Regions from separate parts of the Arthrobacter ramosus genome, predicted to be linked through region 2. Evidence: riboswitches for the same ligand, from Rfam matches in the RefSeq annotation. Region 2 holds a riboswitch; the other holds the start of a gene.
The links. A riboswitch is a leader RNA that binds a small molecule or an ion and turns the genes downstream of it on or off. The one in region 2 is predicted to bind S-adenosylmethionine.
Positions count from the first base shown of each region.

Region 1: another riboswitch for S-adenosylmethionine. It lies ahead of ABD742_RS17740 (hypothetical protein); the one in region 2 lies ahead of metX (homoserine O-acetyltransferase MetX).

Region 1 covers NZ_BAAAWN010000001.1:3,847,313-3,851,519, reverse strand. Annotated here, with positions in the region: gene ABD742_RS17750 (VIT1/CCC1 transporter family protein) at 1-969, opposite strand, end outside; gene ABD742_RS17745 (hypothetical protein) at 1,238-1,426, shown strand; gene ABD742_RS17740 (hypothetical protein) at 1,465-1,779, opposite strand; SAM riboswitch class IV at 1,794-1,913, opposite strand; gene ABD742_RS17735 (sodium:solute symporter family protein) at 1,999-3,531, opposite strand; gene ABD742_RS17730 (helix-turn-helix domain-containing protein) at 3,835-4,207, shown strand, end outside.
Region 2 covers NZ_BAAAWN010000001.1:3,357,758-3,361,964, forward strand. Annotated here, with positions in the region: gene ABD742_RS15570 (SGNH/GDSL hydrolase family protein) at 1-688, shown strand, start outside; gene ABD742_RS15575 (hypothetical protein) at 756-1,166, shown strand; gene metX (homoserine O-acetyltransferase MetX) at 1,168-2,289, opposite strand; SAM riboswitch class IV at 2,303-2,418, opposite strand; gene ABD742_RS15585 (S8 family peptidase) at 2,654-4,207, shown strand, end outside.

The DNA.
Region 1 (4,207 bases), 490 kb from region 2:
GAAGATGAACGGCAGGATAGGCACGATGGCGCCCGAAGCGAAGAAGCAGAAGCTCGAGATCGCTGCGCCCCAGGCGGAGCCTACGGCCTCGTGCTCGTTCACGGTTTCTTCCACTTCGGGGTGGAGCGAGAGGCTGGGATCGCAGTCGCAGCTGTAGAGGCCCATGCGTTCTGCTGCGCGGTGTTCGGCGGCTTCCCGGGACATGCCCCGGGCCAGATACACGAGGACCAGCTCATTGTGCTCGATGTCCAGGGCCGGGGCTGCGGTCAGCGTGGCTTGGGTGGGTCGGGTGGCCTTGAGGAGCTCGAGCTGCGAGCGGACCGAGACATACTCGCCGGCACCCATGGACAGCGCGCCCGCCAAAAGGCCGGCGATACCGCTGAACAGGACCACGGCCGCGGGAACGCCCGTGGCCGCCATGCCCATCACGAGGGAAAGGTTGCTGACCAGGCCATCGTTGGCGCCGAATACGGCCGCGCGGAAGGTGCCGGACAACCTGTTGCGGCCGCGCGTCGCCAGGCCGCGGACTACTTCTTCGTGGATCTGTTCGTCGGCCGCCATGGCGCGGGTCGCTGCTGGATCCTTCGCGTAAGGCGAGCGGCCTTCAGCCCGTTGGGCGAGGGCCAACACGAACACTGATCCGAAGTTCCGGGCCAGGAAGCCGAGCATTTGGCTCCGGACCGAGGCCGCCTTCGGCATGCCGGCATGTTCGCCGAGGACCCTGAGCCAGTGCGCCTCATGGCGGCCCTCAGCCTCAGCGAGGGCCAAAAGGATTTCGCGTTCCTCGCCGTCCCGGCGCTGCGCCAGTTCGCGGTACACGGCGGCCTCGGCCCGCTCGTCCGCCAAGTACTGCCGCCAGCGCTTGATGTCCGACGACGACGGGGGAGTCTTGGTGGCTGCTGCGTCTTGCGATGGACTGCTCGAGTCCGAGGGATTGCCTGAATGCGAGGGTTTTGTGTGCGGTTGCACCGGGACTCCTGGGTTGCTGGGGCGGGCTTCATCGCCTCATTGCAGCTCCACTTTATCGCCAATTTCCGCGGCTTTTCGGCTGGCAATCCTTACTGGATATTTTAGGTGCACCTCAAAAACCGGGAGACTCGCGGGAGGCCTTGACCGCCGCAGGGGGCAGTGCTGGGATGGATGAACAGGGTCCACGAATTGGCGGGGTAGCGTGATGACCGGCTGCCTCATATGCCTGTGCGATGGGCTCAGCGGCACGTCGAACGGAGGTTGCACCATGGACAGCACCGAAACCCACGCCCGCCACCCCGACCGTCCCACGGTCGAGGCCGATCCCGCCTATGACTACAGCGAGGACCTGGCGGTGGAGGAAGACTGGGAGGACCAGCCCGAGGTTCTTGACGATGACGAACGGGTGGTTCCGCTCGATGCCGACGAACACCGTGAGTCCGAAGATATCGAATAGCCCCGGCTCGCTAAACCCGACGTGCTAAACCCTGGTAGCTAGAACGCGCTCAGGATGAAGTGCCTCTGCACGCCCGCCCGGTGCCCGGTTGCCGCCACCGTAAGGGTGAGTTTCCGTGTCGCGGGGAACCAGCGCGCGGGCTGGACTGCTTTTGAAAGCGCTTCGGTGATGAGCCGGGGCTCATGATGCCAATAGCGTTCCAGGTTTCCGTCCACCACGAACGTGATGGAGCCTTGGGAGAGGTCGACGCCGGGAATCACCCGGACGAACTCGTCCACCCGCCGGGGGCGGGGCAACAAGAGGGTGCCGGAGTGGGTGGTGCGGTCGGCTGTGGCGCCGTTTTCGAAAGGCATGGCCTTCTCCTGTGGAGTTGCTCTTGCCCGTTCGGTTGTCTCTGGTCCGAGCCGGGCCGCTTCTTCATCCGAACCACCCGTGAACATGGGGTTGGCGTGTGGCAAGTCGGAGCTTTGCACCACATCTCTTGAAGCTCTTCCTACTGTACATGCAGCAGCGGCGCCGCACCCTCCCAAGGAGAAGGTGCGGCGCCGCCGTTGTACTTGACTCTGTGAAGCTTAGTGGCTGGCCACCGGGTGGACTTCCAAGGGGAGTTCCTCCACGGCCGCCCCGGCAACGCGGCGGTCCCATGCTTCGCGGACGGCGGGCTCGGTTGGCGGCGTCAGGAGGGAGACCACAACGTAGACCAGGAGCGAGGCGCCGAGGCCCCAGTAGATGGGATCGTTGGCGTAGACGCCGTCTTCACTGGGGATGATTCCCGTGGCGTAAGCGATCAGCAGGCCCAGCGTCAGTATGGACCCGACCGCCATGGACCAAGCCGCGGCAATACCGGTGCCACGCTTCCAGACCAAGCCACCGAGGATAGCAACCAGCAGGCCGCCCACCAGGATGTCGTAGGCGATGGTCAGGGCCACGACGACGTCTTGCGCCGCCATGGAGATCAACACGGCCACGATGCCCAGGCCAAGGACCCAGTACCGGTTGGCCTTGACGTCGTGCTCGGGGTTTTCGGTGTCGTCGGTGTTGATCGTCTTGCCGAACCAGCTGGCCACGAACGGGACCACGTCGGCGCGGGCAACGGTGGCTGCGGCGATGAGGGCTCCGGAAGCGGTGGACATCATGGCCGCGACTGCCGCCGCCATGACGAGGCCGCCGATGCCGATCGGCAGGATGTGGGTGGCTACCTCGGCGTAGACAACGTCCTTGCCAAGGGCCTTGACGTCGATGTTGGGCAGGGCAACGCGGGCGGCAAGGCCGATCAAAGCGCCGGCGACGCCGTACAGGACGCAGTAGACACCGGCAGTGGCGCCGCCCCAACGGGCCACCTTGGGGGTCTTGGCAGTGAAGACGCGCTGCCAGATGTCCTGGCCGATCAGCAAGCCCAGGGTGTAGACCACGAAGTACGTGATGATCGTCTGGGCTCCGATGCCGTCCAACTGGAAGAAGCTGGCGTCAACACGGGCACGGATGCCGTCGAAGCCGCCTGCCGCGTTAAGGACGAACGGGAGCATGAGAAAGAAGATGCCCACCGTCTTGATGATGAACTGCACCTGGTCGGCGAGGGTGATGGACCACATGCCGCCGATGGTGGAGTAGACCAGGACGATGGCGCCGCCGACGGCGATGGCGAGCCAGCGCTCCCAGCCGAAGAGGACGACGAAGATGGTGGCGTAGGCGCCCGTGGACGTGGCGCACAACATAAGGGTGTAGGCCAGCATGACGATGCCGGAGGTCTGCGTGGCGCGCTGGCCGTAACGCAGGCTCAGCATCTGGGAGACCGTGTAGATCTTCAACCGCTGGATGGTGCCGGCGAAAAGCAGGCTCAGGAGGAGGACGCCCGAACCGATGGCGACTACCAGCCACATGCCGGATATGCCGAACTTGTAGCCGAGGCCGACGCCGCCAACCGTCGATGCGCCGCCGAGGACGACGGCGGCCATGGTGCCGGTGTAGAGCATCGGACCGAGGCGGCGCCCTGCCACCAGGAAGTCGCTGTTGTTCTTGGTGCGCGACTTGCCCCACCAGCCGAAGGCCAGCATGGCGAGCAAATACACCACCACGATCGCAATATTGATGAACGAAGAGTCCACGGTTGGCTCCTGAAAGTGATGCGCAGAGTTCCTGGGGATTCCGACGCCCGTCCGCTGGGTTTCGTTGCGGGTCGCGGAAGGTCTCTGCGCGGGTGATTGGGGAGAGTAGTCTGTGATGTATGCCTCACAAACAACACTTGTTGCCTATGAGGATACGTAGTGATGCGAGTAACAGTCAAGGCGCTGCTTTGCGGAGCGGACTCATCGGCGGACTTCTAGCTAGCCAAAGGCCCGGCCACGCGGGCGATCCGGCTACTATTGCTGCAATGACAGGGCCGCATAAACGGCCTGAAAGGTTCGTGAATGAAGGCTCTCCCCGTTGAACCGAGCAACGTCCCCGTTGCCATCGGTTCCAGAATCCGTGCCGCACGCCAATCGCAGCGGCTCACCATCGAGCAGGTTGCCGACGCCACCGGCCTGACCAAAGGGTTCCTGAGCCGTGTGGAGCGTGACCTGACATCGCCGTCGGTCGCTTCCCTTGTGACGCTTTGCCAAGTTCTTTCGGTGTCCATCGGGGACCTTTTTGCCGCGCCGGAGACCCATCTGACCCGGCGCGACGATGGGCCGCGGATTTCGCTCGGCGGCCAGGGAATCGTGGAACGGCTCCTGACCGCCCGATCGGAACGGAGGTTGCAGATCCTGCAGGCCTCCATCGAGCCCCGCGGCCGGGGAGAAG
Region 2 (4,207 bases):
CGTAGCCGAGGAACTGAGCCGGGGGCACCGGGATTTCGCTTACGCCAACCTTGCCATCCGCGGGCGGCTGCTACAGCAGATCCTCGACGAACAACTTGGCCCGTGCATGGACCTCAAGCCGGACCTTGTGAGCATCTCCGCAGGCGGCAACGACCTCATCCGTCCCGGCGGCGATCCCGACTCCTTGGCCGAGAAACTCGATGCCGCCGTGCAGACCCTGAGTTCCGACGGCGCCACCGTGGTTCTCTTCAACGGTCCGGACACCGTGTCATCAGTACTCGGCCGGATCCGCGGCAAGGTGGCCATCTACAACGAAAACCTCCGCACAGTGGCCACCCGCCACGATGCGGTGATCGCTGATATGTGGTCCCTGCGGCAACTCTCCAACTCCCAGATGTGGGACGAAGACCGCCTGCATTTCTCGCCGCTCGGCCATCACACCATCGCAGCAATGGTCCTCGATTCCCTCAATGTGCCGCACAACCTCGAACCGCTGTTCCCCAAACCGCTCCCCCAGCGCAGTTGGCGCGAAGCCCGCTCGGGCGACCTCGTATGGGCACGGGAGTATTTTGTCCCGTGGGTCATCCGCCGGATCCGGCACCAGTCCTCCGGCGACGGAATCCTGCCGAAACGCCCGACGCCGGGGCCCGTCTTCGGTCCTGCCGAGACCATCCTTCCCCGGAGCTGACCGGAAACCACGGGGTGGGTCACAGGGAGCGGGGCTAAGCTGGTGAAAGACCTAGGAGGCCTCCACCGTGAACAACTTGATCTTCTGGATCATCGTCTGCTCCTGGCTGATTCCCATGGGGATCCGCATGTACAACCGATCGCGCCAGCGCAGGCTCCGAGACTTCCTTCCGCAGAATTACCCCGGGCAGCCCTATCCGCCACAGAATTATCCCGTCGGATACCCGGAGCAACCCCCGGTAATCATCCCGGCTGAGCCGCAACCTCCGGTGGCGAGGCGCGCACCGCAGGCCGCTCCGCCGTCGTCGGCCGCTCCCCAGCCGAACAGCGCGCCCCAGCCGAACAGCGCGCCCCAGCCGAACAGTGCTCCCCAAGGCTACCGGGCACGGAAACTGGCCGAACTGGACCAGGAGTACAGCGACGGGAAAATCGCCATGGAGGACTACATGAAGCTCCGCCAGGAGATCATGAACGGCTGATTCAGCCGAAGAAGGCCTCTCGCAGCTGGGGACCGAGCTGTCCGATCTCGGTGAGGAACCCGTCGTGCCCGATCGGCGCCTCGATTACGTGAACCGGGACCTCTCCCGGCAAGGCCCTGGCCAGCTCGTGGGATTGTTCCGGGAAGTAGAGGCGGTCCGAGTCCACTGAGGCAACGAAGAACTTCGCTGTTGCCACGGACAGCGCATCCTCCAGGGAGCCCCGGCCGCGGGTGATGTCGTGGCTCATGAGGGCCTCGGTGATGGCGATGTAGCTGTTGGCGTCGAAGCGCTGGACCAGTTTGCTTCCCTGGTGGTCGAGGTAGCTCTCCACCTGGTAGCGGCCCCGGTCCCCCAACGCGGCAGCCTGAAGGGGTGTCTCGCCGCCCTGGGCGTTCCGGCCGAAGCGGAAGTCCAGTTCATCCGCCGAACGATAGGTGATGTGGGCGATCCGCCGGGCCAGGGCCAACCCCGCCTCGGGCGCGGCCTGGCCATAGTAGTCCCCGCTGTTGAAGTCGGCGTCCTGCCGGATGGCGAGCGTCTGGGCCTGCGCAAACGCGATCTGCTCGGCAGTGCTGTACGCCCCGATCGAAATCACGGCGCATCGTTTGACGCGGTCCGGATAGCTGACGGCCCATTCGAGTGCACGGGCACCACCCATGGACCCGCCCACGACGGTGTGCCAGCTGCGGATCCCCAAAGCGTCGGCCAGCCGGGCTTCGGCGACGGTGCTGTCCCGCAGGGTCACGAGCGGGAAGCGGGAACCCCACGGTCTGCCGTCAGGAGCGCACGACGACGGCCCGGTGCTGCCGTAGCAGCCTCCCACGATGTTGACGGAGACCACGAAGTAGCGGTCCGTGTCGATGGTGGCGCCGGGACCAACGAGTTGCTCCCACCAGCCTTCTTCATCGCTCTCGCCACGGGCCACATGGGTGCTGCCGGTCAGGGCGTGTTCCACCAGGACAGCGTTGGAGGCGTCTGCGTTGAGCCGCCCCCACGTCTCGTACGCGAGGACGACCTCCGGCAGGAAACCCCCGGCCTCCAGCTCGAGTCCGCCCACGGAAACATACTTGAGGGTTCCGTCCGGGGTACCGGAAAGGGGTATGGCTGTTGCAGCAATTGTCATTCGTTGGCACCTCACATCGCGCTTGCCCGCCGCCAATACAGCGAAGGGCCAGGTCTTCACCCGGGGCACCCCGCCGCGAATGGAGGGTTGCCGGCCAGCAAGCCGGGGCTGTCACTGGCACTCATGACCTATAGGAAGAGTCTAGGAAAACCGGACCCCTTCTGACGAAGATTATGACATCTTTGTGACACTCGGCCGCGTTTTGTTCACGAAGCAGGGCCTGCGGGCGTCGAAAATTGAAGAGACGGGTGATGCCTGTGTGACTGGAGATACAATTGGGCGCAGCAGTTTGCGTTTTCATTGCATCCGCCTTGTGCGCCCGTTCTTGCGGCCGCGGCCCTGCGTCACAGGAAGATTGAAGCTCGTGAAAAAGCCATTCGGCGTCGTTCCGATAGCCCTGTTCATGCTGGTATCAGGTTTCACTGTGGGAGTGCCGCTGCCGGCGCATGCCGACACCACTCCGGCAGCTGGCGAAGACCGGTACGTGGTCCACTACGCCGACGGCACGGACGTTGCCGGCAAGACCGCGGAGTTGCGCTCGCAAGGAGTCGCGGTGGACAAGACGTTCACGCATGCCGTGAAGGCCGCAGTCGTCACGGCGACGCCCGCCAAGGCCGCTGCGTTGGCGAAGTCGAGCCACGTTGTGTCCGTGGACCGGGATATGCCGGTGCGGATTTCCGACACCCAGGCACCAGCACCTTGGAACCTTGACCGGACCGATCAAAGGGCCCTCCCCCTGTCCGGGAGCTACACACCCCCTTCGAGCGGCGCCGGGGTTCCGATCTACGTGGTGGACAACGGGGTGCTTGGCACCCATACGGACTTCGGCGGCCGGGTAACCGCGGGGTGGAGTGCCTTCTCGGGGCAGCCTGCCAATGCTCCCTGCACCGACCCGGCAATGCCCGACGCCGGCCACGGGACGCACGTAGCAGGGATCGCGGCCGGCAGCACCTATGGCATGGCCAAGTCGGCAACCATTGTGCCGGTGCGGGTCCTTGGTTGTGACGGTACGGGATACTCCTCCGACGTCATAGCCGGCCTCGACTGGATAGTTCAGCAGCACCAGCCCGGCGAACCCGCCGTCGCCAACCTCAGCCTCTCCGGATCTGCGAACCAGAGCCTGGACGACGCTGTTCAGGGCGCGATCAATAGCGGCATTACCGTGACCCTGGCGGCTGGCAACTCCAGCACGGATGCGTGCACACTGTCCCCAAGCCGGGTTCCTGCCGCCCTCACGGTGGCCGCGAGCGATAGCTTCGACCGGCAGGCTTCCTTCTCCAACTACGGTTCCTGCGTCGACCTGTACGCACCAGGGGTCCAGATCACCTCAGATTGGCAGACGTCAAATACCGCAACGGCTGTCCTGAATGGAACCTCAATGGCCTCTCCCCATGTGGCAGGAGCTGCCGCGATGCTCCTCTCCATGCATCCATCGTGGAGCCCTGCGCAGGTCTCGGCAACGCTGACGGTCGGCTCAACGGCCGGAATAGTTCAGTTGACTGGGAACTGCATGCCAAACCGCCTGCTTTACGTCAGCGCTTCGCTCTTTTCTCCATCACAGGACCCTTTGGGCGGTTTTGCGGCTACGACCCCTTGCAGGCAGCTTGACACACGAGACGGGACCGGTGGTGTCAACGGGCCGGTCGCCCCCGGACAGACCATAAGTGTCAAGGTTGCCGGACGCGGCGGCCTCCCAGCTACCGGAGTTTCCGCTGTCGCAATGAACATCACGGTGGCCAACCCGACGTCGAATGGCTTCATCACCGCCTACGCAGGCGGAACCAATCGGCCGGCGACCTCGAACCTGAATTTTGCTCCCGGGCAGATCGTCCCGAATTTCGCGATCACGCCGGTCGGGTCCGACGGAACGATTTCCTTCACGAACAGCTCCAACGGCACGGTCCAACTCATCGCCGAC